Regions from separate parts of the Marinactinospora rubrisoli genome, predicted to be linked through region 2. Evidence: riboswitches for the same ligand, from Rfam matches in the RefSeq annotation. Region 2 holds a riboswitch; each other region holds the start of a gene.
What was found. A riboswitch is a leader RNA that binds a small molecule or an ion and turns the genes downstream of it on or off. The one in region 2 is predicted to bind cobalamin.
Positions count from the first base shown of each region.

Region 1: another riboswitch for cobalamin. It lies ahead of metE (5-methyltetrahydropteroyltriglutamate--homocysteine S-methyltransferase); the one in region 2 lies ahead of cobN (cobaltochelatase subunit CobN).
Region 3: another riboswitch for cobalamin. It lies ahead of ACFQRF_RS11830 (energy-coupling factor ABC transporter permease); the one in region 2 lies ahead of cobN (cobaltochelatase subunit CobN).

Region 1 is NZ_JBHTBH010000013.1:32,487-42,319, forward strand. Features, by position in the region: gene ACFQRF_RS23115 (UDP-N-acetylglucosamine--N-acetylmuramyl-(pentapeptide) pyrophosphoryl-undecaprenol N-acetylglucosamine transferase) at 105-1,304, shown strand; gene ACFQRF_RS23120 (DUF6461 domain-containing protein) at 2,295-2,915, opposite strand; gene ACFQRF_RS23125 (hypothetical protein) at 3,027-3,581, opposite strand; gene ACFQRF_RS23130 (polysaccharide deacetylase family protein) at 3,678-5,261, opposite strand; cobalamin riboswitch at 5,707-5,939, shown strand; gene metE (5-methyltetrahydropteroyltriglutamate--homocysteine S-methyltransferase) at 6,138-8,441, shown strand; gene ACFQRF_RS23140 (DUF3558 domain-containing protein) at 8,555-9,634, opposite strand.
Region 2 is NZ_JBHTBH010000006.1:107,825-117,657, forward strand. Features, by position in the region: gene ACFQRF_RS13845 (spore-associated protein A) at 154-573, opposite strand; gene ACFQRF_RS13850 (spore-associated protein A) at 619-1,035, opposite strand; gene cobN (cobaltochelatase subunit CobN) at 1,188-4,919, opposite strand; cobalamin riboswitch at 4,980-5,105, opposite strand; gene ACFQRF_RS13860 (hypothetical protein) at 5,208-5,642, shown strand; gene ACFQRF_RS13865 (aminotransferase class I/II-fold pyridoxal phosphate-dependent enzyme) at 5,713-7,017, shown strand; gene ACFQRF_RS13870 (hypothetical protein) at 7,146-7,685, shown strand; gene ACFQRF_RS13875 (ABC transporter permease) at 8,049-8,702, shown strand; gene ACFQRF_RS13880 (ABC transporter ATP-binding protein) at 8,695-9,833, shown strand, end outside.
Region 3 is NZ_JBHTBH010000005.1:115,315-125,147, forward strand. Features, by position in the region: gene ACFQRF_RS11800 (RNA polymerase sigma factor) at 1-525, shown strand, start outside; gene ACFQRF_RS11805 (CU044_5270 family protein) at 525-1,586, shown strand; partial or broken gene ACFQRF_RS11810 (TOBE domain-containing protein) at 1,995-2,291, shown strand; gene ACFQRF_RS11815 (energy-coupling factor ABC transporter ATP-binding protein) at 2,357-3,214, opposite strand; gene cbiQ (cobalt ECF transporter T component CbiQ) at 3,463-4,218, opposite strand; gene ACFQRF_RS11825 (energy-coupling factor ABC transporter substrate-binding protein) at 4,222-4,635, opposite strand; gene ACFQRF_RS11830 (energy-coupling factor ABC transporter permease) at 4,638-5,399, opposite strand; cobalamin riboswitch at 5,392-5,589, opposite strand; gene ACFQRF_RS11835 (RNA-binding S4 domain-containing protein) at 5,710-6,087, opposite strand; partial or broken gene ACFQRF_RS11840 (lytic polysaccharide monooxygenase auxiliary activity family 9 protein) at 6,981-7,505, shown strand; gene ACFQRF_RS11845 (hypothetical protein) at 7,762-7,959, opposite strand; gene ACFQRF_RS11850 (MBL fold metallo-hydrolase) at 8,237-8,971, shown strand; gene ACFQRF_RS11855 (baeRF10 domain-containing protein) at 9,173-9,833, shown strand, end outside.

The sequences.
Region 1 (9,833 bases), on a different contig from region 2:
ACTCATGGGACAAGTGGGTTAATTGTGGCGAAAGTGGCCATCCGGCGGTACCGGAAGGACTACCATCGCGGCGGAACGTCCGCCCTTCGTCTGATGGGGAGCCTGTGAACGACCTCGACCCTGCGGCGGCCGAGCGGGCCTTCCGCCTGATCGTGACGGGCGGCGGAACGGGCGGCCACACCTACCCCGCCCTCACCGCCGTACGGACGCTGTGGGCGCGGCTCGCGGCGCGTGGGCAGCCGCTCGACGTGCTCTGGGTGGGCGCGGCCGGGAGCCTGGAGTCGCGCGTCGCCGCGAGCGAGGGGATCGCCTTCTCCGCCGTCGCGACCGGCAAGATCCGCCGCGCGAAGAACCCCGTCAAGATGCTCACGCCCGAGAACGTGCGCGACATGACCAACGTGCCGCGCGGCGTGCTCCAGGCGCGGGAGCTGGTGTCGGACTTCCGGCCGGACGTGGTGCTGGCGACCGGCGGCTACGTCGCGGTCCCGGTGGGCGTGGCCGCGTGGCTGTGCGGCCGCCCGCTGGTGGTGCACGAGCAGACGGTCCGCCTGGGCCTGGCCAACCGGGTGCTCGCGCGGGCCGCGGCGCGGGTCGCGGTGTCCTCGGACTCCACCGTGCCGCTGCTGCCGGAGTCCGCCCGCTCGTCGGCGGTGGTGACCGGAAACCCGGTGCGCCCGGAGGTGCGGACGGGCGTGGCGGAGAAGGCCGTCCACGCGCTGGGCTTCCACGGCCACGATCCGGCGCTGCCCACCGTCTACGTCACCGGCGGCGCACAGGGCGCGGTGCAGATCAACGAGACGGTCGGGGCGATCCTGCCGTGGCTGCTCGGCCACGCCAACGTCGTCCACCAGTGCGGCGAGGCGAACGTGGCCGCCCTGCGCGAGCGGGCCGCGTCCCTGCCGGCCGACATCGCCGGCCGCTACCACGTGACCGGGTTCGTCGGCGGCGAACTGCCCCATGTGCTGGCACTGGCCGACGTGGTCATCTCCCGCAGCGGCGCCGGAACCATCGCCGAGCTGACCGCCCTGGGCAAGGCGTCCGTCCTGATCCCGCTCGCCTCTTCGGCCGGCAACGAGCAGGCCCACAACGCCCGCCACCTGCAGGAGACCGGGGCCGCGGTCGCGCTCGTGGACGAGGTGACCCCCGACACCCTGCGCGCGGCGGTCACCCCGCTCCTGACGGACCCGGCCCGCCGCGAGGCCATGGCCGACCGGGCGCGCGCCCACGGCAGACCCGACGCGGCGGAGCGGCTGGTCGACTTGCTGCTGTCGGTGACGGGGGAAGCGAACGGACCCGTCGGCTAGGGCGTGTCTGGGAAGTCGGAGCCATTCGTCGATGACCGCGATCAGGGCGGTGGCCTCGTAGCTTGAGGCGAGCTTGTCGTAGCGGGTCGCGACCGCCCGGTCACGCTTGAGCTGGTTGATCCCGCGTTCCACCGTGTTGCGGTGGCGGTAATCGGCCTTGTCGAAGGCAGGCGGGCGGCCGCCGCGGCTTCCCTTGCGCTTGCGGGCGGCGATCCGGTCGGCGGGCTCGGGGATGGTCGCCTTGATCCTGTGCCTGCGCAGGTAGGAGCGGATCACGCGGGAGCTGCAGGCCATTTGCGGTGCACCGGTGGCCGGTCGGTGGCCGCCGGTTCGCGGCGGGCCGGGCGCATGAGCGTGTGCTCCGGGCTGCCGTGGCCCTCTCCACTCCGGTCCCGGCGGAGCCGTTGCCGCAGCCAATGGGGAGCGGTCGCGGCGCGCACGGCCGCGTGCGGAGCAGGTGCGCCGTTCGCCGAGTTCGTTTCGGCAGGTTGCGGCGAGCCGGAGAGACCGCGCATGCGGCGCTCTCCGTGGTGGTGAGCGCGAGCCGGGCGGTCCGGCAGAAGGAGCGGTGGGAGGTGTCCGCGCCGTGCCCGGCGGTCTCGCCCGGGCCGGAGCGGTTCACCGTCATGGGGAGGCCGCACGGCGCGTCGGGGCGTTCAGCAGCCGCGGCTTCTCGTGCCACGTCGGAACGGCCGGGCCGGTCGCACACGGTGGCGGTGAGCTGCGGACCGGACGCGACAACCGGCGTTCGGGTCCGCGTGTTCGCACCGGCCGGGCCGAAGGCGGGACATGGCGGTCCGGACCATACGGGAGCGCGGCGCGAAGGGCGTACCGGCCGGTCATCAGCACGCCGGCCGTGGGCGCCCTTCGCCATGCCCGCGGCCGGTTCGGCGAACTCCCGTCAAGGTAGGGGGACGCTCGTTCCGGTGCGCGGCGGGAGTGCCGCCCGGCCGGGAATCGCGGCGGGCTCGCGGTCCCGCCTGCGGCCGCTCAGCGCGTCGCGAGCGGCACCGCGCGGTCCAGCTCCGCGCCCAGCAGTGGGCCCGTCAGGTGCGCCGGGCGGACCCGGACGCCCGTGACGCGGTCCGCGATGGCCAGGACGGCCGCTCCCGGCTCGGGGCCGTCGCCGGGCTCCGGGGGCGCGGGCAGCACGCCGACGGCCGTCATGTGCTCGACGAGGGCGTCCGGGCGGGTGCCGCGGCGGATCTCGGGGGAGCGGGCGTCGAAGCAGGTCTGCAGGACGCCGTCGATCACCCAGCGGAACTCGTAGCGGTGCTCCATCACGACGCGCACCGACACCATCTCGGTTTCGGCCGACAGTGTGCGGTACACGTCGGGGCGCGCGGCACGGCAGCCGGTCGGTTCGATCACCAGCGCCCAGCCGGCCAGGCTGAGCACGTGGGCGGTGCACGGGGGAGCGAACTGCGAGCACAGGTCCGCCTCGACCGCTTCGGCGATCGGCAGGCAGCGCATGTCCCGATCGTCGGCGCCGAGGCGCCGCAGTGCCTCCGTCTTGCTGAGACCGCGGACATAGGACAGGCAGTACGCCTCGGCCAGATCGGGCTGGGCTTCCTGCAGCCACGCGTAGTCGCGGGCGTACGCCACGGACATCGGTCCGTCCCTTCGCAAATCCGTGAGTCGTGCCGGCGGGGCGCCGTCGGCTGGGGTCGATGTGCCGGCACTGGCCGGATTCCCGCCGTGCGGGGAGACAAGCGGGCCGGTTCAGGACACCGCCCGGTGGTTTGAGTCCCGATGGGAGGGTATCCCCGGCGGCGCGGGCGACGCCACCATCACCAGGATGCGCCGCAGCAGCTCAGTGGGCGTGGCGCCGGCGTCGATGACGACCCCCGCCTCGTCGTCGTGCAGCGGCTCCAGCCGGGCGAGCTGGGACTCCAGCAGCCGGGAGGCGCGGGCGGTCCCGGGCCGCTCCCGGATCCGGCGGGACAGCAGCTCCCGTCCGGCCGAGAGGTGCACCACGTACAGCCCCGGGTCGCCGCGGCGCAGCACGTCGCGCTGGGCGCGGGCCAGGGCGGGGCAGACCAGGACGACGGGCGTTCCGCCGCTGCGCTGGTCGGCGAGCCAGTCGGCGATCCGGCTGATCCGCGCCCCGTGGCCGGCGCCCGTGGGATCGGCCGCGTCCTCCAGGTAGGCGGCGGCGAGCGACCGCGCGACCAGGCGGGCCACGTTCGCCGCTCCGGTGCCGGTGACGCCCATCACCACCAGGGCCCGGCGTGACCGGAACGCCCGCCAGCCAGCGCCGTCAGTACTACCACCCACGCCGCCCCACCCTACGCGGGTTGCGGGGACGGTCCCGAATCCGGGCCGTCCCCGGCAAGGTCGTCTTCGCCACACCACGGCGGGCGGGGCCGCAGGTCAGTTGCCTGCGGCCGCCGACGGGTCGGGCGACGGCGTGGCGCCCCCGCGCGCCTCGGCCGCGGCCTCCTCCTCCGGGTGGGCGTGCCGGTAGCTCTGCCCGGGCTCCGTCGCGCCGAGCAGCTGGCTGACCGTGACAAGGGTGTAGCCCTTCTCCCGGAGCCGCCGGATGATGTCGGGAACCGCGTCGATCGTCGTCGAGTGGATGTCGTGCATGAGGATGATCGCCCCCGGCTCGGCGTGCTTGACCGCCCGGTCCGCGACGATCTGCGCCTTGCGGTCCTTCCAGTCGTTGGTGTCGACGCTCCACAGGATTTCGGCGAGGCCGTGCTCGCCGCTGACGGTGCGGACCCCCTCGCTGGTGGATCCGTAGGGCGGGCGCATCAGGACCGGCCGGAAACCGGTCTCGCGCCGGATCAGCGCGTTGACGGCGCCCAGCTCGCTGGCGATCTGCTGCGCGGACGCGGCGGCGAGGTCGGGATGGTGCACGGTGTGGTTGGCGAGTTCGTGGCCCTCGGCGTACTCGCGGCGCACCATCGGACCGTACTCGCGGATCGGGCCGCCGGTGAGGAAGAACGTCGCGCGCACATCGTTCTCGCGCAGCACGTCGAGCAGTTCCGCGGTGCGGGCGCCCGGACCGTCGTCGAAGGTGAGGGCGAGGCACTTGGACTCGGGCTTGGAGCAGTCCACCGAATCGTCGGAGGCCGGTATGACGCCCGGCACCGCCTCCGGTGCCGGGATGTCGTCCGGTGCCGGCGGCGCGGCGAGGGCGAAGCCGGTCTCGACCACCGTGGCGGCGGCCTGCGCCCGGCGGCCGAAGTCGGAGAGCAGCGGGTCCGCCTGCTCGCGCGGCACCACCGCGACGATCCGCCCGGATTTCACCGGTGCCACCTGACCGGCGTCGAACTCGACCACGAGGTCGCCGGCGGGGTTGAAGCCCATGGAGTCGTACACCCGCAGGATCGGCTGCAGTGACGCGGGAGCGACATCGTCGTCGCCCTTCAGGGCCTCTCGAACGGTGGTGTTCAGCTCCGCCAGCTCGGCCTGCCCGGCCAGGAGCTCGGTGGAGAAGGCGGTGCGCCCGCTCAGCGCGTCGTACCAGTACGTGGCATAACCGGCACGCGGTCCCTCGGAGTCCTTCTCCTCCTGGGTGAACCGGACGCCGACCACGTCGTCCGCCGCGGCGGTGAGCGCTCCGCTGATCGAGATGCCCTTCGCGCCCGGGTTGGCGGCGGCGAAGTCTTCGACCTCCTGCTCGGCGATCTCGGCGAGCCGTTCGGTGAACGGGTCGGCGTTGGGAACCGTGGGATAACTCACCTCGACGCGGACGGGGTCGTTCTCCGTCGTTCGTTGCTCGCCGAGGTCCTGCACCAGCGCCGGGTCGACCACGGTCAGCTGGTCCGGTTCGCCCTCGGGTCTGGGCCGTGGGTCCTCCTGCTCGCTTCCGGCGTGCTCGGCCCGGTCGCCCCCCGCCGCGCACCCGGCGGCCAGCAGGACGACCGCGGCCACCGCGGCCAGGAGTCTTCCGGCGAGCGGAAGACCCGGCGCGGCGAAGCCGGAGGCGTCGGGTCTGCGGGATGCCATGTCGATCTCACCAGGGTCTCTCAAGGGACAGGACGTCTTTCGCACTCGTGGGTGTCCGTGCTCGATTGCGGCTGTTTGACATGAAAGGTGGCGCGTTCGGGTCGGATGTACCGGCAAACGAGACGCAATCGTCACAACCACCCTTGAACGAGATTAGGTTGCAAACAGTCACGAGTTAACTCCATAGCGTAATAACGGCCTCAAGAAACGTCACACAGGTGACAATCCGTCAAAGCACTACCACTCCCCATAAAACGGACTTATGGCGGCATGCGGATGTGCCGGGCGTTCGGTGAACACCGGGTCCGCAGGGGGTTCTCCACCCGTCTCCGCAGGACACGGCCGCGAACGGCGGACGCCGGAACCGCGCCGCCGAGCCCCCGATTCCCCCGAATCCGCACGCGGCTTCGACCGGCACTTCAGGACGTCCGCGACAGGCCGGTCCTATACTCCCACTCGCGGTTGGTTCATGTGTCGCGAGATGCGGCATGTGTCGTAAGAGGGAACCCGGTGCGAATCCGGGACTGCCCCGCAGCGGTGAGTGGGAACGAGAGCCGTCACCCAGCACTGGGCGCCCACCAGGGCGCCCGGGAAGCGACGGCCGGTAGGAGACGGGACGGCGAGCGCCGCCCCGCCGCGCCCACGAGTCCGAAGACCTGCCACCGCCCGCGGACGCGTCCGGCGCCCGCGGTGGTCCGCGGCCCCGAGGGAGGGCACGGGCGACGGCGGGCGCCGCGCGACGGCAGGCCACGCCGTCCTCGGCAACCCTCGTGCCCGGACTCCGGCTTGTTCGACGAGGGAGAGAGAAGCTGTGCCGACCATGATCCGCTCCACGGCCGCTCGGGCCGACCACGGCACCCGGGGCGGTGGCGCCCGGTGACCACCGTTTCCACGGCCGTCCACGGCTACCCGCGCATCGGCCCCGACCGCGAGCTCAAGCGCGCCTGCGAGGACTACTGGGCGGGACGCGCCGACGCCGACCGGCTCGACGCCGTCGGCGCCCGTCTCCGGCGTTCCGTGTGGGAGACGCTGCGCGACGCCGGCGTCGACCACATCCCCTCCAACACGTTCTCCTACTACGACCACGTCCTGGACACCGCGGTGCTCTTCGGCGCCGTGCCGCCGAGGTTCGCCGCGCCGGCCGACGGCGGCGACGGGCGGACCGGCCGGGAGGCGGAACTCCGGCACTACTTCGCCATGGCGCGCGGTGTGCCCGACGCGCCGCCGCTGGAGATGACCAAGTGGTTCGACACCAACTACCACTACCTGGTCCCCGAACTCGGCCCCGATACCCGGCTCCACCTGGCCGGCGGCAAACCGCTCTCGGAGTACACCCAGGCCCGGGGGCTCGGCATCGAGACGCGGCCGGTCCTGCTCGGCCCGCTCACCTTCCTGCTGCTCGCCAAAGCGGCCGACGGCGCCCCCGAGGGCTGGCGTCCCCTGGACCTGCTCGACGACCTCCTCGCGGGCTACGCCGAACTCCTGGGCGCGCTCTCCCGCGCCGGCGCCCGGTGGGTCCAGCTGGACGAACCCATCCTCGCCACCGACGCGGGCCGGGCCGAGCCCGAGGCGCTGCGGCGGATCGTGACGCGACTCGGCGACCTCACCGAGCGCCCGCGGCTGCTCGTCTCGACCTACTTCGGTTCCGTCGGGCGCCAGGCGCTGGACATCCTGCGCGGCAGCCGCATCGACGGCGTCGGCCTGGACCTGGTCAGCGGCCCGGAGTCGGTCACCGAACTCGCGGCCGTGTCCGGGCTGCCCGGCAAGACGCTGGCCGCGGGCGTGGTCGACGGCCGGAACGTGTGGCGGACCGACATCCCGGCCGCGCTGTCCACGCTCGGCTCGCTGCTCGGCCTGGCCGACGAACTCGTCGTCAGCACCTCCTGCTCGCTACTGCACGTCCCGATCGACCTGGCCGCCGAGACCGGCCTCGACCCGCTGCTGCGCGACCGGCTCGCGTTCGCCCGGCAGAAGGTCGACGAGGTCGTGCTGCTCGGGCGGGCGCTCTCCGGCGGCCACGACGCGGTCGCCGGGGAACTGGCGCGCGCCCGCGCCGCCACCGCCGAACGCACCCCGGCCGCCTTCCGCGACCAGCGGGTCCGCGCCCGGCTGGACGCGCTCGGCCCCGAGCCGGCCCGGCGGCGGATCGCCGCCCCGGACACCGGCGCCCTGCCGCCGCTGCCCACCACCACGATCGGCTCGTTCCCGCAGACCGACGACGTGCGCCGCGCCCGCGCCGACCTGCGGGCCGGGCGCATAGACCAGGCCGAGTACGAGCGGCGGATGCGCGCCGAGATCGACCGGGTCATCGCGCTGCAGGAGGACATCGGCCTCGACGTCCTCGTGCACGGCGAACCCGAGCGCAACGACATGGTGCAGTACTTCGCCGAACAGCTCGACGGCTACGCCGTGACCCGCGCCGGCTGGGTGCAGTCCTACGGGTCCCGCTGCGTCCGGCCGCCGATCCTGTACGGCGACGTGCACCGCCCCGCGCCCATGACCGTGGACTGGATCACCTACGCCCAGTCCCGCACCGGCAAGCCGGTCAAGGGCATGCTCACCGGCCCCGTCACCATGCTCGCCTGGTCGTTCGTCCGCGACGACCAGCCGCTCGCCGAGACCGCCCGCCAGGTGGCGCTGGCCCTGCGGGACGAGATCGCCGACCTGGAACGGGCCGGCATCCGGCACGTCCAGGTCGACGAGGCGGCGCTGCGCGAGCTGCTGCCGCTGCGGGCGGAGCGGCGCGCCGAGTACCTGGCGTGGGCGGTCGGCGCGTTCCGGCTGGCCACGTCCGGGGCGGCACCGAGTACCCGGATCCACTCGCACATGTGCTACTCGGAGTTCGGCGACATCGTCGGCGCGATCGAGGCGCTGGACGCCGACGTCACCAGCGTCGAGGCGGCGCGCTCGCGGATGGAACTGGTCGACGACCTCGCCGCCGCCGGCTACGCGCGCGGCATCGGGCCGGGCGTGTACGACATCCACGCGCCCCGGGTGCCGTCGGTGGCCGAGATCGAATCCGGCCTGCGCGCCGCATTGCGGGCCGTGCCTCCCGAGCGGCTGTGGGTCAACCCCGACTGCGGCCTGAAGACCCGAGGGTACGCCGAAGTGGAGCCGGCGCTGCGCAACATGGTCGAGGCCGCCCGGCGGATCAGGGCCGAGCTGGACGCGGGCCGGTAGCCGCGCCGGACCGGTAGCCGCGAAACGGGGGCGTACGGACATCCGTACGCCCCCGTCTCATGCGCACCGCCGGCCGGCGCCGCCTCGGAGGGGAGGGAGGCGGTGGCCGCCGGTCAGCTTCCCACGATGTTCAGCGACTGCCGGCCGAGGCTGGGCAGCAGCTCCTCGACGTCGGAGAACTCCAGCGGAGCCGGCGCGTCCTCCTCCAGCAGGTCCGGGCTCATCCGGTACTGGATGCTGATGTTGATGTTGGCCTCACGAATGAGCAGCGTGCCGACCGAGTAGTTCGCGACGGTCGACTCGGTCGCGAAGATCAGCTTGCTCTCGTCCCCCAGGTTCATGTCCTGGTTCTCGTGGACCTCGGTGTCGATGAACTCGCTGCTCTCGTCGGTCGCGTACTCCACGTTCGACTGGAACAGCTCCTGGGCGCTCTCGACCGAGTCCGAGCCGCCGTAGGGGTAGTCGTAGCTGACGCTGAGGGTGCCGTAGCTGTTGCCGTCCTCGACCGACCACGTGCAGTAGGCGCGGGTGTCGTCGGAGCTGCGGCTGGGGTCGGTCAGCCCCAGCTCGCTGATCGTCTCCTCGCTGAGGGCGGTGCAGGGGTCCTCGGGCAGCGTGTACGGCGGCTCGCCGTTGGCCTGGTCGGTACCCTCGTTGCTCTGGCCCTGGCCGCCGGTCTGGTCCTGCTGCTGGGACCCGTCGTCGGCGACCGGCGGCGGGGTCTCCTCACCGCCGCCGCGCAGCAGCATCACCACCACCGCGATGACGAGGACGAGGATGACGCCGCCGCCCGCGATCACGACCCACAGGCCGGCGTTGCTCTTGCGCGGGGCCGCCGGATAGGCCGGCATCTCCCCGCCCGGACCCGCCGGGCCGCCCGGGCCGTAGGGCGGCTGGCCACCCTGGAACATCTGCTGTTCCTGGGGCGCCTGGAACTGCGGACCGCCCGGTCCCGGCTGGCCGCCGTAGGGGTTGCCGGGGTACGGCGCCTGCCCCCCGGTGCCGGACTCGCCGCCATAGGGGTTCTGGTACGGCCCGCTCGGGTACTGCGGCTGGCCGGCGCCGGGCGCGCCCTGTCCCGGGCCCGGCTGGCCGTATCCACCACCGTAGGGCGACGGCGGCTGCCCTCCCGGGTTGCCCTCACCGCCCTGCGGGTACTGCGGTGGCTGTGTGTAGGGTCCGTTGTCGCTCATGACTCCCCTCGCGCCAGCTGCGTGTCTCAGTGGTCGGACGCGCGTCGGCGCGTTTGTGGTTCCATCCCGTTCGCCGTCCGGCCCGTCCCGCGTGCCGTCGCCGACTCGATCCCCCTGGGGCGTTCGGACGCTCCGGGGGTGCCGTCGACCGCGCTCGTCCCCGGCGATCACCGGGTCCGCCGGGCCGCTCACCGCGCGG
Region 2 (9,833 bases):
GAGTTTCACATTGACCCGTACTCGCCGCCCGGCCGTCCGCCTTGACGACGACGCGGAGCGGGACCGCTGGTAGCGGCGGCGACGCCCGTCCGGCACGTGCGGCAGGGCCGGCCGCAACCGGGATGGCCGGTTGCGGCCAGCCGCGCGGACCGGTTACGCGGCCGTGGCGGCGCCGCTGACACCGCACGGCAGCCGGCGCACCGGACCATCGATGGCGCCGCCCCAGTTGATCTCCTGGCCGGAGACGGTGGCGTACACCGGACCGGCGGACCTGCCCCCGTTGACGGTCACCGTGCGGACCGGACCACCGCAGGGTCCGATGTACACCGAGACGCTCCCCGACGGGGCGTCCTCATTACGGATGGTCACGGCGCAGTTGGAGCCGTTGCCCGGGTTGTAGGTCAGGAACACGGTGCCGAGGTCACGGATGCCGGTGCTGTCGACGACGCTGTAGCCGGCGCCGCACTGGCCGCCGTACACGGCGGCGGAGGCGGGCGCGGCCATGGCGACGGCTCCGGCCGCCACCGCCGTCGCGGCCAGGCTCGCCGCGGTGAGGTTCCGCCACATGGACATGGCTGTCTCCTTGCTGAAAGCGCTGATGGGAAGAGCCCTGGTCGCTCAGCCGCACGCGGACCGCGTGACGACGACCTGGTTGCTGACGCCGTAGATGGTGCCGCCCCAGTCCACGCACTGCGATCGCGCGTAGGTGTACACCGGGCCCGCGTAGGTCGTGTAGTTGCCGGGATCGCGCACCCAGGCGTCCTCGGTGCTCCGCTTGACGAACGCGTTCATGTAGACGGCGGAGCCGGGGTCGTCACGAATGGTGACGACGCAGTTGTAGCCGTTGGAGGCGTTGTAGGTCAGGTAGACCGTTCCGCCGTCGAGGAACCGGCTTTGGATCCACTCGTACCCCGCACCGCACTGTCCGCCGTAGGCGGCGGCCCCGGCCGGGGCCGCGGTCGCGACGGCTCCGGTGGCCGCCGCCACCACGGCCAGTCCCACCGCCGTGAGACTCCGCCAGAATCGTGCACTCATCCTGTTCTCGTTTCCGTGCCAGAAGCGCTGGGCCGACTCTTTTCACCGGCAGGATCGCGGGAAACGGACGGAATGTCGTTGGCACGGCGTATCCGGGTTCTTGACGCTACGTCCACGAGCCGTGGTGCGCGGACCCGCGCACCACGCCGGTCTCAGCCCTCGCCCTCCAGGTCGCCCTCCAGCCGGAGATAGGTCGCGCGCAGCCGGTCCAGCGTCCGCTCGTCCGGCCGCTCCCACAGCCGCCGGTCGGCGGCCTCCAGCAGACGTTCGGTGATGCCGCGCAGGGCCCACGGGTTGGACCGCTCCAGGAAGGCGCGGTTCTCCGGGTCGAAGACGTAGCTCTCCGCCAGTTTGGCGTACATCCAGTCGTCCACGACTCCGGCGGTGGCGTCGTAGCCGAACAGGTAGTCGACCGTGGCGGCCAGTTCGAAGGCGCCCTTGTAGCCGTGCCGGCGCATGGCGGCGATCCAGCGGGGGTTGACCACCCGGGCGCGGAAGACCCGGCGGGTCTCCTCGGCGAGAGTGCGGGTGCGCACCTGGTCGGGGAGGGCGGAGTCGCCGACGTAGGCCGCGGGGTCGGCACCGGTGAGGCGGCGGACCATCGCGACCATGCCGCCGTGGTACTGGAAGTAGTCGTCGGAGTCCACGATGTCGTGCTCGCGGGTGTCCTGGTTCTTGGCGGCCACCGCGATGCGGCGGAAGGACGCCTCCATGTCGGCGCGCGCCGCGCGGCCGTCCAGGCCGCGGCCGTACGCGTAGCCGCCCCACACCGCGTAGACCTCCGCGAGGTCGGCGTCGTCTCGCCAGTTGCGGGCGTCGATGAGCGGGAGCAGGCCCGCGCCGTAAGCGCCGGGCTTGGAGCCGAAGATGCGCGTGGTGGCGCGCCGCCAGTCGCCGTGCCCCGCGTGGTCGGCCAGCGCGTGGGCGCGCGGGTAGTTGACCTCCGGCGGTTCGTCCAGCTCGGCCACGGCGGTGATGGCGTCGTCCAGCAGGCCGATGACGTGCGGGAACGCATCGCGGAAGAAGCCGGAGACGCGCAGGGTGACGTCGATGCGCGGCCGGCCCAGTTCGGCGGCGGGCACGATCTCGAACCCGGTGACCCGGCGGGAGGCGTCGTCCCAGGTCGGCCGGGTCCCGAGCAGCGCGAGGACCTCGGCGACGTCGTCGCCCTGGGTCCGCATGGCGGCGGTGCCCCACACCGTCAGCCCGACCGAGCGCGGGTACCGGCCGGTGTCGTCGAGGTGGCGCCGCACCAGGGAGTCGGCGAGCGCCTGGCCGACCTCCCAGGAGTTGCGGGACGGAACGGCCTTGGGGTCCACCGAGTAGAAGTTGCGGCCGGTCGGCAGCACGTTCACCAGGCCACGGGTGGGCGACCCGGACGGCCCGGCCGGCACATGGCCGCCGTCCAGAGCGTGCAGCACGGCCTCGACCTCCCCGCCGGTCGCCGCGAGCCGGGGCACCACCTCCTCGGCGGCGAACGCCAGCACCCGCTCGGCGTCCGGGGCCGGCCGGCCGAGCACCTCCCCCAGCACCGTGCCGGCCTTGTCCGCGACCCAGCCCAGCGCCTCCATCCGCTCCACCGCGCGGCGGGCCAGCGTGTCGACGAGGTCGAGGGCGTCCGAACCGGTCCGGGCCGGGCCCTCGACCAGTTCGGTGAGCGCCGCCGGCACGGCGACGGGAGCGCCGGGCTCGGCGAGCAGCGCCCGCTCGTCCAGGCCGAATCGGGCGGCGATCGCCGCCCGCAGGCCGGGCAGCGCACCCGCCTGGTTGGCCCACACCTGAGCGGCGCGCAGCACCGCGAGCACCAGGTTGACCCGCGCCTCCCCCTCGGGCGCGACACCGAGGACGTGCAGGCCGTCCCGGATCTGGACGTCCTTGATCTCGCACAGGTAGCCGTCGACGTGCAGGACGAACTCGTCGAACTCCTCGTCCCCCGGCATCTCGGTGGTGTGCAGGTCGTGATGGAGTTCCGCGGCCTTGATCAGCGTCCAGATCTGAGCCCTCAGGGTGGGCGCCTTGTCGGGGTCGAGGTCGCTGACCAGCGCGTACTCGTCCAGCAGTTGCTCCAGCCGGGCGATGTCGCCGTAGGTGTCGGCGCGCGCCATCGGCGGGACGAGGTGGTCCACGACGGTGGCGTGGCCGCGGCGCTTGGCCTGGGTTCCCTCGCCGGGATCATTGACGATGAACGGGTATATGAGCGGCAGGTCGCCCAGGACGGCGTCCGGCGCGTCCTCCGCGGACAGCCCCAGCCCCTTGCCGGGCAGCCACTCCAGCGTGCCGTGCTTGCCGAGGTGGACCACGGCGTCCGCGCCGAAGCCGCCGGCCTCGCGCGGGGTCTCCAGCCACCGGTAGGCGGCCAGGTAGTGGTGGGAGGGCGGCAGATCGGGGTCGTGGTAGATGGCGATGGGATTCTCGCCGAAGCCGCGGGGCGGCTGGATCATCAGCACGACATTGCCGAAGCGCAGGGCGGCCAGCACGATCTCCGGGCGGCCGGACGATTCATCGACGTACAGTTCCCCGGGTGGCTCACCCCAGTGCTCGGTGATGCCGTCGCGCAGCGGCGCGGGCAGCGCGCCGAACCAGCGGCGGTAGTCCTCCAGCGGCACGCGCGCCGGGGCCTGGGCGAGCTGGTCCTCGGTGAGCCACTCGACGTCGTGGCCGCCGGCCGCGATCAGCGCGTGGATGAGCGGATCGCCGTCGTCCTCGCGCCGGTCCTCCCCGGCCGCGGGCGGGCGCCAGAGGCGGTCGTCGCCGCCCAGGTCGTAGCCGCGCGCGGCGAGCCGCCGGAACAGCCGCACGGCCGAGGCCGGGGTGTCCAGCCCGACCGCGTTGCCGACCCGGGCGTGCTTGGTGGGGTAGGAGGAGAGCACCACGGCGAGCCGGCGCTCGCCCGGCGGGACGGCGCGCAGCCGGGCGTGCCGCACCGCGATGCCGGCCAGGCGGGCGCACCGTTCGGGGTCGGCGGCGTACACCGAGATGCCGGTGGCGGGGTCGGGTTCCTTGAAGGAGAACGGGACGGTGATGAGCCGGCCGTCGAACTCGGGGATGGCGACCTGCATTCCGGCGTCCATCGGGGTGAGCGCGGCGTCGGAGGCCAGCCAGGCCGCCCGGCCGGAGGTCAGGACGAGGCCCTGCAGGATGGGGACGTCCAGCGCGGCGAGCGCCCCGGCGTCCCAGGTGTCCTCGTCGCCGCCGCCGCTGGCGTCGGCGGCCACCGCACCGCCGGCGGCGAGCACCGTGGTGATGACGGCGTCGGCCCGGCCGAGCAGGTCGAACAGCCCCGGGTGGCTATCGCGGGACACCCCGCGCAGCGAGCCGGTGAAGATCGGCAGTGGGGCGCCGCCGGCCGACTCGATCGCGGCGCACAGCGTGTCGACGAAGGCGGTGTTGCCGGCCAGCTCGTGGGCGCGGTAGAAGACCACGGCGACGGTGGGCCGGCCGGGGTGCGCGGCCGGTGCACCGTGCACCCCGTACTCCGGCATGGGCCGCGGCGGCTCGAAGCCCTCGCCGGTGAGCAGCACCGTGTCGGAGAGGAACCGCGCGAGCTCACGCAGGTTCGCCACGCCGCCCTCGCGCAGGTAGCCGTGCGCGTCGGCGGCGACCCCGGACGGCACCGTGGACAGCCGCACGAGCTCGGCGTCCGGGGTCGTCTCGCCGCCCAGGGCGACGAGGGGAACGCCGCTGGCGCGGAGCGCGTCGAGGCCCTGCGGCCATGCCTCGCGACCGCCGAGGAGCCGGAGGACGGCGACGTCCACCCCCTCCAGCAGGGCGGGCAGGTCGGCCGGGCCGGTCCGGGCGGGGTTGGCGGTGCGGTATCCGGCGCGGGCCGCGTGGGCGGCGAGCAGCTCGGTGTCGGCGGTGGACAGCAGCAGGATCGTGGCCATGCCTGGTCCTCACTCCCTGTCGGGGTCCTCGCCCCGGGACGGAACGTGCGCGGCGCCGCGAAGTCTCCTGGCTCGGGTCTCGCCACCCGCCCCGGCCTTCCCACCGCTCGCGCGGCAGTGGCCCCTGGTGAGGCGGGCTCCTCCCTGACAGTTGCGGGACAGCCACGGATTCGCACCGTGTTCCTTCGGTCGCCGGGTCCCATCCTGGCAGAGCGGCCTCTCCGGACCGACCGCGGGCGGGCACGGACCACGTCGCCAGGCGGTCGCGTCCTCGCCGCGAGTGGCGGCGTGGGCCTGATCGTGTCGCTGGGTCCGGCGCCGGTGTCGGTGGTCCAGCCCGCGTTCGCGGGCGGCGTCGCGACCGGCCTGCTGGTGGCGGCCCTGCCGTCCGGCGAACCGATCACCCCGGGCGAGCGCCTGGCACTGGGCGCGATGCCGCTCGCGCTGCTGCTCCTCGCCCTGTCCAGCGGCGAAGCGAGCGGCGAACCCGGTCGCACCGCCGACCACACTCTGCTGCTCGCGGTCAGCCTGGGTTCGCTGCCCGCCGCCATCGCCGTCGCCCTGCTCGCGGGCGCCCGGCGCGCCTCCGCCACCCGCTGGGCGGGGCGGTGGGGATCGCACTGTTCCAGACCGCCACAGCTTTCCTCTTCGAGGAAATTAACTTCCGCATCGTGGTTAACAAGAGGGACGAAGATCGGTATAACGGGACAGGTCGCCACGTGATCAGGGCGCGGCGACGCGGCACGGTGCACGCCGTGCGCCACCGGCACCCACGCAGAGAGCAGGCGACACCATGGCGGATCCACTCGTCCCATGGGCGGCACCCCACATCCAGGCCCGGCTGGCCGAGATCGAGTCGGGTTTCACCGGCTTCTCGGTCGACGCCGTCGAGGCGATGGTGTGGGAGCGGCTGGCGGGGCACCGGCACGCCGTGGACGACACCGGGATCATGCTGTACGCGGGCACGAACGCCATGAGCCCGCGCGCCGCCGCGGTGCACAGCGCCGCGCTCGGTGGACGGCCGAGCATGGGCTGGCCGGGCGAGAAGCGGCAGACGGGGCTGGAGCACCTGGAGGTCATCGAGACCCTCGCCCAGCGCCTGACGGCCCAGGCGTTCCGGGCCCGTTACGCCGAGGTGCGCATCCAGAGCGCGACCTTCGCCAATCTGGCGGTCTACACGGCCTTCACCGAGCCCGGGGACACGATCGCCGCGCTGTCCCCCGCGGCGGCGGGTCACATGAGCCACCGGGCGCCCGGCGCGCCCGGCGTGCGCGGCCTCAACGTGGTCGATCTGCCCTACGCACCGGACGACTTCGACGTCGATGTCGCGGCGCTCCCGGCCTTCCTCGACCGGCACCGACCCCGGCTCGTCGTGGTCGGCGCGAGCGTGATGCTCTTCCCGCACCGGCTGTCCGACATCGCCGCCGCCGCGCACGACGCCGGGGCCCTCGTGCTGTACGACGGTTCGCACATGGCGGGACTGATCGCCGGTGGGCGGTTCCAGGACCCGCTGGCCGAGGGCGCCGACATCTTCGACGGCTCCACCTACAAGTCGTTCGGCGGGCCGCCCGGCGCCGTGATCTGCACCAACGATCCGGCGCTCGCCGAACGGGTCTCGGCGGCCGTGTATCCGACCCTCACCGCCAACTTCGACCCGTCCCGGCTGGCCCCTCTGGCGATCGCCGCCGCCGAGGCGCTGGAGAACGGGCGGTCCTACGCCGATCGCTGCCTGGCCAACGCCCGTGCGCTCGCGGCGGCGCTGCACGAGCAGGGTTTCCAGGTTCTGGCGGCGGACCGTGGCTTCACCCGGTCGCACCACATCGTGGTGGACGCCCGCCCGCTGGGCGGCGGGCGCGCGGCGGCACGGCGGCTCGCCGAGGCGGGCGTGTACCTGTCGGCCGCCGGCCTGGCGGGCGCCGCGACGGCCGAGCCTGACTCGGGCCTGCGGATCGGCACCCAAGAAGTGACGAGGCGCGGCCTGACCGAGGAGGATCTGCGGCAGGTCGCCGCCTGGATGGGTGATGTGCTGCTGCGCGGTGCCGACCCGCCGGCGATCCGCGCGGCGACGGCCCTGCTGCGCCGGCGCCGGGCCGGGTGACCGGCGGTTCCGCGCCACCGGGACGGCGTGTTCCGGGCCGTCGGGCCGTCTGGCCGGGCACGGCCTGACGGCATTCTGTTACCCGGAAGCGACTCTGCCGCCGGAAACCTTTGCGAGAATTCGTAGCCATGACCCATTACCCCGAGCCGCCCATGGGATCAGGCGATCCGCACCACCAGACCGGTGGCGACCCCTTCGCCTCCGGCCATCCCTCCGGCGGCCATCCCTCCGGCGGGCTGGTGCCCTACAACCAGACCCCGCAGACCGGCGGCTGGCAGGCGCCTCCCGGGTACCAGACCACCCCGCCCGGCGGCGATCCGACGCTGACCACCATCGGCGACATCACCGTGACGCAGACGCAGATCATCACGCCGGGCGGGACGTTCCCGCTCCGCGGCAGCACCTGGACGATCAACAACCTGGTGCAGAGCGAGCAGAAGATGCCGACCTGGGCGCTGCTGCTCGCCCTGCTCGGCTTCCTGTTCATCTGTGTGTTCAGCCTGTTCTTCCTGCTCGTCAAGGAGACCCGGGTCTCCGGCACCGTGCAGGTGGCGGTGCGCAGCGGGCAGCACTACCACGTGACACAGATCCCGGTGCACAGCCAGGCGCAGGTCAACCAGGTGCACCAGAACTTCAACTACATCCGGTCGGTGGCCGCCGGCGCGTGAGCCGGGGGGCGCGCGTCGCCGCGACGCGGTGCGCCGCCCGACCGCCCTGAGACCGGACGGCGCGACCTGCGGCGCCCGTCCTCCCCGCGCCGAGGGGCGGCAGGACTCCGCGGAGCGGCCCCGTGCCGCCCCCCTCCGCGGGAGTCCGCCCCGGCCATGACCCGCCCCGGGGCGAACCGCGTGCACCTCCGGCCGCGCCGGGTTCGGCCATGCCACCGCGAACCGGACAGCACGCCCCCTTTAGTAACAAAAGCGTCACCCTTATCCCGGGATGCGCGTACGCGCCCGCGCACCGGTAAGGAAGCGGCGCATGACCAAAACCGCAGCTCCGAAGTCCGTGCGGCCCCGGGAGGCGGCCACACCGTGACGCTTCCGGAGTACATCGCCAGCCGCTTCGACATGCTGGTCTTCCAGGCCGTCCAGCACGCGAGCATGGTCGCCCAGTGCGTCCTGGTCGCCGCGCTGCTCGGCATCGGGCTGGGCATCCTCGTGCACCGCGACGCACGGGCGGCGGCGCTCGCCACCGGCGCGACCAGCGTCCTGTTCACCGTCCCCTCGCTCGCCATGCTGGGCCTGCTCATCGCCCCACTCGGACTCGGAGTGGCGCCGAGCGTCACGGCGATCGTCCTGTACGCGCTGCTGCCCATCCTGCGCAACACCATCGTCGGCCTCAACGGCGTGGACCCCGCGCTCGTGGAGGCGGCGCGCGGCATCGGCATGAGCCGATCGCGGGTACTGGTCCGCGTCCGCCTGCCCCTCGCCTGGCCGGTCATCCTCACCGGGCTGCGGGTGGCCACCCAGCTGGCCATGGGCATCGGCGCCATCGCCGCGTTCGTCTCCGGCCCGGGACTGGGCGACCAGATCTTCTCCGGGCTCGCCCGCATCGGCGCCGCGAACGCCCTCAACGCCACGCTCGTCGGGACGCTGGGCATCGTGCTCATGGCCCTGCTGTTCGACGCCCTCTTCGTCCTGATCGGCAAGCTGACCACCTCACGGGGGATCCGCAGTCATGCCTGAGACCACTGACCACCCACAGTCCCTGGCCGCACTCGCGGCGGACGGAGGCGGGACGGCCGGTGTCCCGATCGAACTGATCGGGGTGACCAAGCGGTTCGGCTCCGCCGCCCCCGCCGTCGACGACCTCACCATGACCATCCCGGCCGGCGAGATCGTCGTCCTGCTCGGGGCGTCCGGCTGCGGCAAGACCACGACCATGCGCATGATCAACCGGCTGATCGAGCCCACCTCCGGCCGCATCCTGATCGGCGGGCTGGACGCCCGCGCCCAGCAGCCGGACGAGCTGCGCCGGCACATCGGCTACGTGATCCAGCAGGCCGGGCTGTTCCCGCACATGACGGTGGCCGGCAACATCGCGCAGGTGCCGATGATGCTCGGCTGGGACCGGCGGCGCACCGCCCGGCGGGTCGATGAACTGCTGGACCTCGTCGGGCTCGCCCCCGGCGAGTACCGCGACCGCTACCCTCGTCAGCTCTCCGGCGGCCAGCAGCAGCGGGTCGGCGTCGCGCGGGCGCTCGCCGCCGACCCGCCGGTGCTGCTCATGGACGAGCCGTTCGGCGCGCTCGACCCCATCACCCGCGAGAACCTGCAGGAGGAACTGCTGCGGCTGCAAGGCGAGCTGTCCAAGACCATCGTGTTCGTCACCCATGACGTGGACGAGGCGCTACGGCTGGGCGACCGCATCGCCATTCTCGGCGCCGGATCGCGGATCGTGCAGTACGGGACCCCCGAGGAGATCCTCGCCGATCCGGCCGACGCCCACGTCGAGCAGTTCCTCGGCGGGAGGTCCGCCATGAAGCTCCTCGGGCTGACCCGGGTCCGTGACGTCGTCCTGGACGACCAGGTCCGCGCCGGAACCGGCGACGACGTCGCCGGCCTGCGGCACCGGCTGCGCGACGCCGGGGCCGAGTGGGCCATCGTGCTGGACGAGAACGACCGCCCGATCCGCTGGGTGGGCCGCGCGGACCTGGACGGCGGCTCCGGCCCGGTCGGCGCGCTTCCGCCCGGTCCGGACGGCCGGATCGACACCGTGCTCTCCGCGGGGTCGACACTCCAGGAGGCGGTCGAGGCGCTGCTCAACGCCGACCGGGAGGTGGTCCCCGTGGCCGGAGCCCACGGCGGCTACGTGGG
Region 3 (9,833 bases), on a different contig from region 2:
TTCACCCGGTTCTTCGAACGACACTACGACGACGTCCGCCGCTACGCGTGGCGGCGGGTGGGGCCGGACCGGGCCGACGACGTCGCGGCGGAGACGTTCGCGGTCGCCTGGCGGCGCCGCGCCAAGGTTCCCGAGGACGATCCGCTGCCCTGGCTGTACGCCGCCGCCCGCAACATCGTTCTGGCGAGCTACCGCGAGGAGCGGCGGCGCGGCGAAGTGCTGAGTTCGTTCGGCGGCGCCTGGGAGGGGGCGGTTCCGGTGCATGACGCGTCCGGGCCGGTCGCCGAACGTGCGGCCGCGCTGGCGGTGCTGAGCCGCCTCAAACCGAACGAGCGTGAACTCGTGCTGCTCGTGGCGTGGGAGGGGCTGGACGTCCGCGCGGCGGCGCGCGTACTCGGCTGCACCGCGGCCACCGCCCGGGTGCGGCTGCACCGCGCCCGCAGGCGGATCACCCGGCTGATGGACGCGGAATCGGCGACCGCCGGCTCCGCCAGGAGCGACATCATCGCGATGGGGGGACTGTGATGAACACGGACGAGCGAGCGGTGCGCGACCTGCTGGCCGCCCACGACCCGGCGGCCGGAGTCCGGACCGGCACCGAGCAGCTGAACGCGGCGAGGATCGACGCGCTCGCCCGCGCGCAGCGCCCCGGGCGCCCGCGGACGGTTGGCCGCCCGGGGGCGTGGCGGAGACTCGCGTTCGCCACCGCCGCCGGCGCGGTGGCCGTGGCGGCCATCGGCGGACTCGTCGGCAGCCGCGCGCAGACGGCGTACGCCGGACCGCCTCCGGCCCCGCTGGCGGTGGAGATGAGCGACCTGCGCGACGCCCGCGCGGAGCTGCTCGACCTCGCCGAGCGGGCGGAAGGGCAGGAGACCCAAGCGCCGGGGGGCGACGTCTCCTATCTCCACACGTCCACCTGGTCACTGGTGCTCTCGCACGACCTGGACACCGACCAGGCCGGATGGGGCGTCCTTCCGGAGGACGTGCGGGCCTGGCGCGATCCGGACGGCTCCGGCCTGGTGATCCGCCGGCCCGACGTCCCCGACCACCTCGCCGGTGATGAGCGGCCCGTCCTGGACCTGTTCACGGGCGGCGAGGAGGAGTACGAGTGGGACGCCGAAGGGGAGGGCGGCCTCCGCTTCGTGTGGGAGCCCGGAACCCTGTCCACCGACCCCGGCACACTGGCCGGCCAGCTGATCCGGGGCGCCGGATGGAGCGACGGGCAGACCACCGCCGGCCTGTTCTACGCGCTCGCCGCGCTGTACGACGAGCAGCCCGTCGCCCCGGCCGTCCAGGGCGCGGCGCTGCGCATGCTGGCCGAGCGCGACGACGTCCGGTTCGCCGGCGCGGCGGAGGACCGGTCCGGCCGGCCCGGACTGCTCTTCCTCGTGCGGTCCGACGAGGAGGGCCCCGGTGCGGAACTGGAGCGCCGCATCATGTTCGACGCCGAGACCGGTATGCCCATCTACACGGAGATCGTGCAGACGGAGACGGCCGAGCCGGTTCCGTACGACCTCCCGGCCGTGAACTCCTACACGATGTTCCGGACGTCGGCCTGGGTGCCGGAGGTCCGGCGGACGCCGTGAGCGGACCGGTGTCCGGTCGCCGGGCGGTCCCGGACCGGACACCCTGGCCCCGCCGCCCGGGTCCCGCCGAGGACCCGGGCGGCGGGGCGTTCCAGCCGTCGGCCCGCCCGGCCGAGCCGCGGCGCTCAGGTGACTCCCGGCCCGGACCGGGAGCCGCGCCGTCGAACGGGTCTCCGCGGTGCCGCGCCGCCTCTGGCGGGTGCGCGTGCGGGCGGCGCTGCGGGAGACGCTTTGGCGGTGCCGAGGGACGCGGCGGCATGCGGCGTCCGCCGGGGACTCGGCGACAGACGGGCCGGGCCACGGCCGACAGCGGTCGGCCGGGTCGCGCACAGCCGCATCGTCTCATCAGGTGGTTCACCATGATGGCCGTCCCGTTCGGCCCTATCACCGCCCACACGCCGTCGGCCCGCCGGGGGGCCACGGCCGCACCCCGACAGCCGGGTGTTCGCGGCCTTCCCGCCGCGCGCGGTGGCGCTGTACCGGGAGGCGCCGGTGGGCACGCCGCGTAACGTGTGGCGGCTGCGGGTCGAGGGGATCGAGCGGTTCGGGGACCATGTGCGGGTGCGCCTGGAGGATCCGGCCTCGGGCTTCGCGGTGAGCGCGGATGTGACCCCGGCCGGGCTCGGGGAGTTGGCGCCCGTGGTGGGGGGTTCCGTGTGGGCGGGGGTCAAGGCGACGGAGGTGCGCTGCTACCCGGCGGACTGACCGCACGGCGGTCACCGCGTGCCCGGCCGGCCCCGGAATCAACCGGACCGGGATATGGGACGGCCTCATCTCGTCAGCCGGATCACCTCGCCCGGGGTCGCCGGGTCCGGGGCGGTCGCCGGGACGGCGCCCGCGGCGCGGAGCGCGGCGCCCACCGCCGGTCCCCAGGCGGGGCGGAGCCGGGCCGCCGAGAGCAGGGCGGGATCGGTGAGGACCGCACGGGCCGGACCGGCCGCCAGGACCCTGCGGTCCAGCAGCACGGCGTGGTCGGCCCAGCGGTGGGCGAGGTCCACGTCGTGCGTCGAGATGACCAGGGTGGTGCCCGCGGCGCGCAGGCCGCCGAGCGTCGCCAGCAGCGCCTCGACGCCCTCGGGGTCGAGACCGGCGGTCGGCTCGTCCAGCACGAGCACGTCCGGCCGCATCGCCAGCGCGCCGGCGAGCACCACCCGCTTGCGCTGGCCGTAGGAGAGCAGGTGGGTGGGCCGGTCCGCCAGGTCGGCGATCTCCAGCGCCGCCAGCGCCCACGCCACCCGCTCGCGGACCTCCGGCTCGGGGCGGCCCTGGTTGAGCGGGCCGAACGAGACGTCCTGGGCGACGCTCGCCGAGAAGAGCTGGTCGTCGGGGTCCTGGAACACCAACTGCACCCGGCGGCGCAGCTCGCCGACACCACGCCGGGTGGGGCGCACCTCCGTGCCGTCGAGGACGACCCGCCCGGCGTCGGGGGTCAGGCTGCCGGCCAGCAGGCGCAGCAGCGTGGTCTTGCCGCCACCGTTCGGCCCGAGCACCGCCAGTACCGAGCCGGCCGGTACCTCGACGGTCACGCCCGAAAACACCGGGACCGGGTCGCCGGCGCGGTAGCCGAAGACGAGGTCGCGGCCGGCGAGGACGGCGGGCGCGGCGGCGGGGTCGGTGTGGTGGGTCACGTCACGGTGCTCCTTCGAGGAGATCCCCGGCCGCGGTGGCGTCCATCCGGGCGGCCGCGGGGGGACGGGCCGTTCGCCGTGAGCGGCGAGCGTCCCGCGCGTACGGTGTACTGAGCGAGAGCCGTGTCACCACAGGCACCTCCAATGCCGCTGTGTCGAACCGGAGGGATCGCGCCCCGGCCGGTGTCGCGGGTGGGTCCTTTCCCGTCACCGGCCGGCGGGGCGCCCCGGGCCGGGAGTCTGCTGCTTCAACCGGGCGAGGGTGAGATCCCGGCGGCGAGGGCGGCCACGGCCACGAGCAGCGGGGGAGCGACCGCCGCCACGATGGCCGCCGGGCGGACCGGCCGCTCCTCGACGAGCACGGTGAGCGTGCCGTCGTAGCCGCGGCACTCCAGTCCCCGCCGCATCCGGCGGGCCCGGTCGTAGGAGCGGACGAAGACGGCCGCGCCGAGCGCGCCGAGCGAGCGGATCCAGGCCGCGCGGGACCGGTAGCCGAGCCGTCCGGCCTGCGCGGCCTGGATCCGGCGCGTGGTGTCCAGCAGGACGAAGAGCATGCGGTACGTCAGCGCCACCACCTCCACGAGCGCGGCGGGCAGGCCGAGCCGAGTGAGGCGGGGGAGCAGGTCGGCGAGCGGGGTGGTGAAGGCGAACATGAGCTGGCAGCACAGCGCCGCGGCGGCCCGGCCGGAGACCTCGGCGGCGCGCCGCGCGCCGTCCGGGGCCCACGCGACCGGGCCGTCCGGGCCACCGACGCTGACGAGCAGGGTCACCGCGCCGGTCAGCACGAACAGCGACGGCGCCCACGCGGCGCGGAGGAACGCGCGCGGGGGCACCCGCGCCGGCCCGAACCCGGCCGCCAGCGCCGCCAGGGCGCTCAACGCGGCGCCCGGCCACGCCGGCAGCACGAGCGCGCAGACCAGCAGCCCGCCGAAGAGGGTGCCCTTGACGGCGGGGTGCAGCCGCCGCCACGGGCCGCGGTAGGCGGCGGCGTCGATCGCCAGCACGGATCAGCGCCGGTCGGCGGGGTCCGCCTCCGGTCCGGCGCCGCCCCTCTCGTCCGGCGCGCGGGCGCCCTGCGCCGTCCGCAGCCGATGCCGGGTCCGCGCCACGCCGAGGCAGTAGCCGATGACGCCCGCGCCGATCGCCGCCTGCAGGGCGAACAGCCCGGACTCGATCTCCCCGGACGGCGCCTCGTAGAGCGGTGCGAACCAGGGCTCGTAGTGCGGCGCGAGTTCGCCCACGGCCTCCTCGGCCTGGCCGTCCGCACCGGCGAACGGCTCCGCCAGGTGCCGGCCCGCGCCGAGGAGGAGGGGCAGCACCGCGATCGCGGCGGCCAGCAGCACCAGCAGCCAGGTCGTCGCCGGGCGCGGCCGTCCGGTCGTCCGGCCGCCGGATGTGGTGTCGTGGTCCCGGGTCGCCATGGTCACACCGTCCTTTCGCCGGCCGGCGCACCGGGCTCGCCCGTGGCGCGCCGCAGCACGGCCAGCCGGAGGAGTTCGTCGCGCGCCACCGTGCTCAGCAGCCGGACGATGACGACGGTGATCAGGCCCTCGATCACCGCGAGCGGGATCTGGGTGAGCGAGAAGACGGCGGCGAACTTCGCGAACGCCCCGGGGATGCCGCTTCCGGCGTCGGGAAAGGCCAGCGCCAGTTGCAGGCTCGTCACCGTGTAGGTGCTCAGTGACGCCAGCGTCGCGGCCGTGAACACCGCGAGCCCGAGCGCGGTGGTCTCGGGGAGCCGGGCGGTGAGCGCGCGGACCAGCCGGTAGCCGCCGTACCCGGCCCAGGGGCCGGCCACCGCCATGGAGAACACGTTCGCGCCCAGCGTGGTGAGGCCGCCGTGGGCGAGCAGCAGCGCCTGGAACAGCAGGGTGACGGTCCCCAGAGCCGCCATGACGGGGGGCCGGAACAGGACGGCGCCGAGTCCGGTGCCGGTGGGGTGTGAGCAGCTGCCCGTGACGGACGGGATCTTCAGCGCCGACAGCACGAAACAGAACGCGCCGGACGCGCCGAGGAGCAGCTTGGCGTCGGGGTCGGTGCGTACGGCCATCGTGACCGCCCGGGCGCCATGGACGACGAAAGGGGCCGCGGCGACGGTCCAGGCCACCGCGTGCACGGGAGGCAGAAAGCCCTCAGCGATATGCATGTTGTGAGACCAGCTCTCCAGCACCTCGTGGATGGTCATCGGTGCCGTGGCCGGTCTCCTGGCTCACGGGTCAGCGTCCGGTGCCGGCCTTCCCAGGGCGATCACCCCAGTGGCTCAGGCCGTTCCGCGCTGGCGGCGCGGGCGGTGGTCCCGGACTTCCCGTACACAGTGGCGAGGGCCGCGCCGGCGTCGCACCGGCTTCCCGAACACCACGGCACCCTGACGGTACGGCGGCGGACCCGCCGTCCGCAACAGTGTGCGGCCGTCCGATCGCGGAGCGCGTGGTGCCTCCGGCCGTGGCCGGTGGCGGGCCGGTGCGGCCGGGGTCGTGGCGGTGCCCCGGGGCGGGTCAGAAGCCTTCGGTGCGCAGGCGGTCCAGCCGGCGGCGGTCGCGTTTGGTGGGCCGGCCGGCGCCGCGCGGACGGTAGGCCACGGGGGCGGCCGCCTGCGGGGGCCGCGCGGGCGTGTTGTCGACGTAGCAGCGAACCGCGATGGGCGCGCCGACCCGCTTCTCGATCACGTGGGCGACCTCGACGATCCGGGTGACGCCGTGCGTGTGCAGCCGGACGACGTCGCCCGGGCCGACCGGCGCGGCGGGCTTGGCGGTGCGGTCGTTGATGCGGACGTGCCCGCCGCGGCACGCCTGGGCGGCCTCGGCGCGGGTCTTGGTGAGGCGCACCGCCCACAGCCAGCGGTCCACCCGGGTGGTGGGCGGGCCGGGCGGCAGCGGCGGTGCGGCGCCGGACGGCGCCGCCGCCGGTGCGGTCTCGGCGGGCGCCGCGGGGCCGGTGCGGTCTCCTCGATCGTCCACGGTCGGTGCCACTCCCTCGACGACGGTCGGCGGCGCAGGGCGGGCGGTCGCCCTGCCCGCACTGTAGCGCGTTCGCCCACCGACTGGTTGGTCGATTCCGGCTGGTGGCGGCCGGTGCGGTACGGGCCGCGTGAATACGGAGTAATGTGGTAAAAGGAGTGAGCATACACGTTGAATCGTGCGGTGTGCGGCGTATCCGAGACGGCGTGCGAGTGTGGTGTACGCCTCGGCCCCGGATTGAGCAGATTTTTTGGAAACCGCTTTCCGAGGCGCGGTGCGAGGCGTCGTCCCAGGTCAACACGGTCGTGATCAGGGTGGGCGCCTCCGCCGTTCCCGGATTCCATGCCCCGGGAAAAGTGCAGGTCACCGCCGGGAAAGGCGCGGTTTTCCGTAATTCGATATTTCGAGGACATGTGGGATTCCGGCCGGATGACCTTGACCGACAATGGCCGGGCAATTACGGTCTAGACCACATTCACTGGCGAGCGGAAACCCCCCGATCGGCCGGTCCGCGCCGTCGGACGAACGGCGTCGGCACCACCTCGGGACCCGCCCGGACTCGCCCTGTCATCCGCGCCCGACAAGCCCCCGGGACCGGCGTCCCACCCGACGCGTCGACGCATCCCGCCGGCAGCGCAGCCGGCGGCGGACAGGACGGGTCGACCCTCGCCCACCGAGGACCTCCCCCAGCGGTCCTCACCACATCCCCCCGCCGCGCGTCCCCGTACCGCCGGAGCCGCCGGGTTCACCCCCGGCGCCGGACCGGCGTACCCCCACGGGGAACGCGGCTCAGAAGACAAGGACACACCATGACGCTGAAACGGAAGATCGCCGCTGCCGCCGCCGGTGCCGCCGCAGCCCCCCTCGTCTTCGCCATGCTGCCCGCGGGCACCGCCTTCGCCCACGGCTACATCTCCGCGCCGGAGAGCCGGCAGGCCCAGTGCGCCTCCGGGACGGTCTCCGGGTGCGGTGACATCCAGTGGGAGCCGCAGAGCGTCGAGGGCCCCAAGGGCCTGACCAGCTGCAGCGGCGGCAACGCCCGCTTCTCCGAGCTCGACGACGACGGCAAGGGCTGGGAGGTGACCCCGGTGGGCACCTCGGTGAACTTCACCTGGAACATCACCGCCAACCACCGCACCAGCACCTGGGAGTACTTCATCGACGGCGAGCGCGTGGCCGTCTTCGACGACGGCGGCGCGCAGCCGCCCTCGACCTTCACGCACACCGTCGACTTCTCCGGTTACAGCGGCCCGCAGAAGGTCCTGGCCGTCTGGAACGTCTACGATACCGCGAACGCGTTCTACAACTGCATCGACCTCAACATCGGCGCCGCCGCCAACGACGCCCCCGCCGAGGAGCCGGCTCCCGCCGACGACCAGGCACCGCCGGCCGCCGAGGCTCCCGCCGGCCACGAGCACCACGCGGAGCAGCCCGCCGAGGAGGCTCCGGCGAACGGCAAGCGGGTGTGCCTGCCCGCCGCCAAGTAACGCGAACCGGCCGAGGGCCGGACGCCCCACGGGGCATCCGGCCCTCGGCCCCCGGCGAGCGAGTGGACGACCCGGGCCGTCCACTCGGCCACCGCCGCCCGGTTCAGTCCTCCCAGGCCCGGCGGCGGGACCACAGCAGCGCGAAGGCGTGGAAGCCCTCGTCCGGGCCGAGGTGACCGGCGGCGAACCGCCCGGCGCCCACGAGCCGGAGCCGCATAGCGCCCTCCTCGTTGATCGAGGCCGCGTCGATGTCGTCCCCCACCCCGAGCCACACCTGGTCGTACCGGGCGTGGAAGTACACCCAGCGCCCGTCGTCCGTCTCCGCCTCGATCTATATCGGGGTGGCCGTGAGCGTGACGGCGGCCGAGCGGATTCCCGGCAGCCCGGACACCCGCCGTGCGGTGTCGTCCCACGTCTCCGGTTCAGCGCCCATCCGCCCCGCCTCCTCCTCGGTCGGGGCAGACGCTACCCGCCACAGGGCGCGCCGTGGCGGGCGGCCTGTGGCGGACCGGGCTCTGCGAGGCTGGCCCCGGGGGCGCGCGAGTCCACGAGCAGGCCGAGCACGGGGAGGCAGCCGGATGGAGATCAGGTTCGTCGGCAGCGGGGACGCCTTCGGAACCGGCGGACGGTTCCAGACCTGCATCCGGCTGCGCGCCGACGGCTACACGGTGCTGGTCGACTGTGGCGCCACCAGCCTGACCGCGCTGAAGAGCCAGGACCTCGACCCGGGCGAGGTGGACGCGGTCGTGCTCAGCCACCTGCACGGCGACCACTTCGGCGGGCTGCCGTTCCTCATCCTGGACGGCCAGTTCACCCGCCGCGTCGAACCGCTGACCGTATTCGGCCCGGCCGGTACCGCCGACCGGCTTCGCGCCGCGATGGAGGCGCTCTTTCCCGGCTCCGCCGCCGCGCCCCGCCGGTTCGCCGTGCACGTCCACGAACTCGACGGCGCCGGCGCTCCACGCTCGACCGGCCCGCTCACCGCGGCGGCCTGGGAGGTCGACCACGCCAGCGGCGCCCCCGCGCTGGCGGTGCGCGTCGCGCTCGGCGGCACCGTGTTCGGCTACTCGGGCGACACCGCGTGGACCCCGGCCCTGCGCGAGGCCGCGGCAGGGACGGACGTGTTCGCCTGCGAGTCCTACACCCACGACCGCCCGGTGCGTTACCACCTCGACTACACCACCGTGCACGAGCACGCCGCGGACCTGGCCACCGGCGAACTCGTCCTCACCCACATGGGGCCCACGATGCTCGCCCACGCCGCCGAGGTCCCGTACCGGACGGCGTACGACGGGCTGGTGCTGCACCGCTAGGCGCGGGACGGCCGCCGCCAGGCGTACGGCCGCCCGCACGTCCCGCCGGAAGGCAGGATGACCGGCCCGAACCGGGTATCACCATCAGCAAGACCCCAAAATCAACCGCTCCGCGACCGAACGGGCGGCCGGCGTACGCGGCCGGGGACGGTGGGGGCGCCGGGCCCGTCCGGACGGCAGGGGCGCGAGGAGGCGAGCAGGATGATCACGGCGCAGGAGATCGACCGCGTCATCCGGTTCGACGGGGACGGGCTGCCGGTCGTCTCGGTCTACCTGTCGGTGCCGGTGGATCCGGCGGACCGTGCCGCGCTGCCGACGCGATTGAGCGGGCTGCTGCACCAGTTCCGCCCGCGGGTGGCGGACGAGCGGCTGGGACGGGAGCAGCGGATGTCGCTGCGCGGGGACATCGAGCGCCTGGAGGCCGCGGCGAGCGAGGAGATGTGGACCCGCGGCACGATCGCGCTGTTCTCGTGCAGTGGGCGCGGCATGTTCGAGCGGTTCGACCTGCCGCGCCGGACCCGGGACCGTGTCATGGTGGACGCGACTCCCTGGGTGCGGCCCATGCTCGCGGTCCTGGACGAGTACCACCGCTACTGCGTGGCGGTGGTGGACCGGGCCGCGGCCTGGATCTGGGAGGTGTACCAGGACGAGATCCGTGCGGTCGACCGCCTCCGGGACGAGTTCCCGCGCAAACCCGACTTCGCCGCCTGGTTCGCCGAGTACGGCGTTCGCAACCGGACGGAGGAACTGAGCAAGCGGCACTTCCGACTGGTCGCGACCCGGCTGGCGGACCTGTTCCGAACGGGAGGGTGCGAACTGCTGATCGTGGGCGGTCACCGGCACGAGATCACCCCGTTCCTCG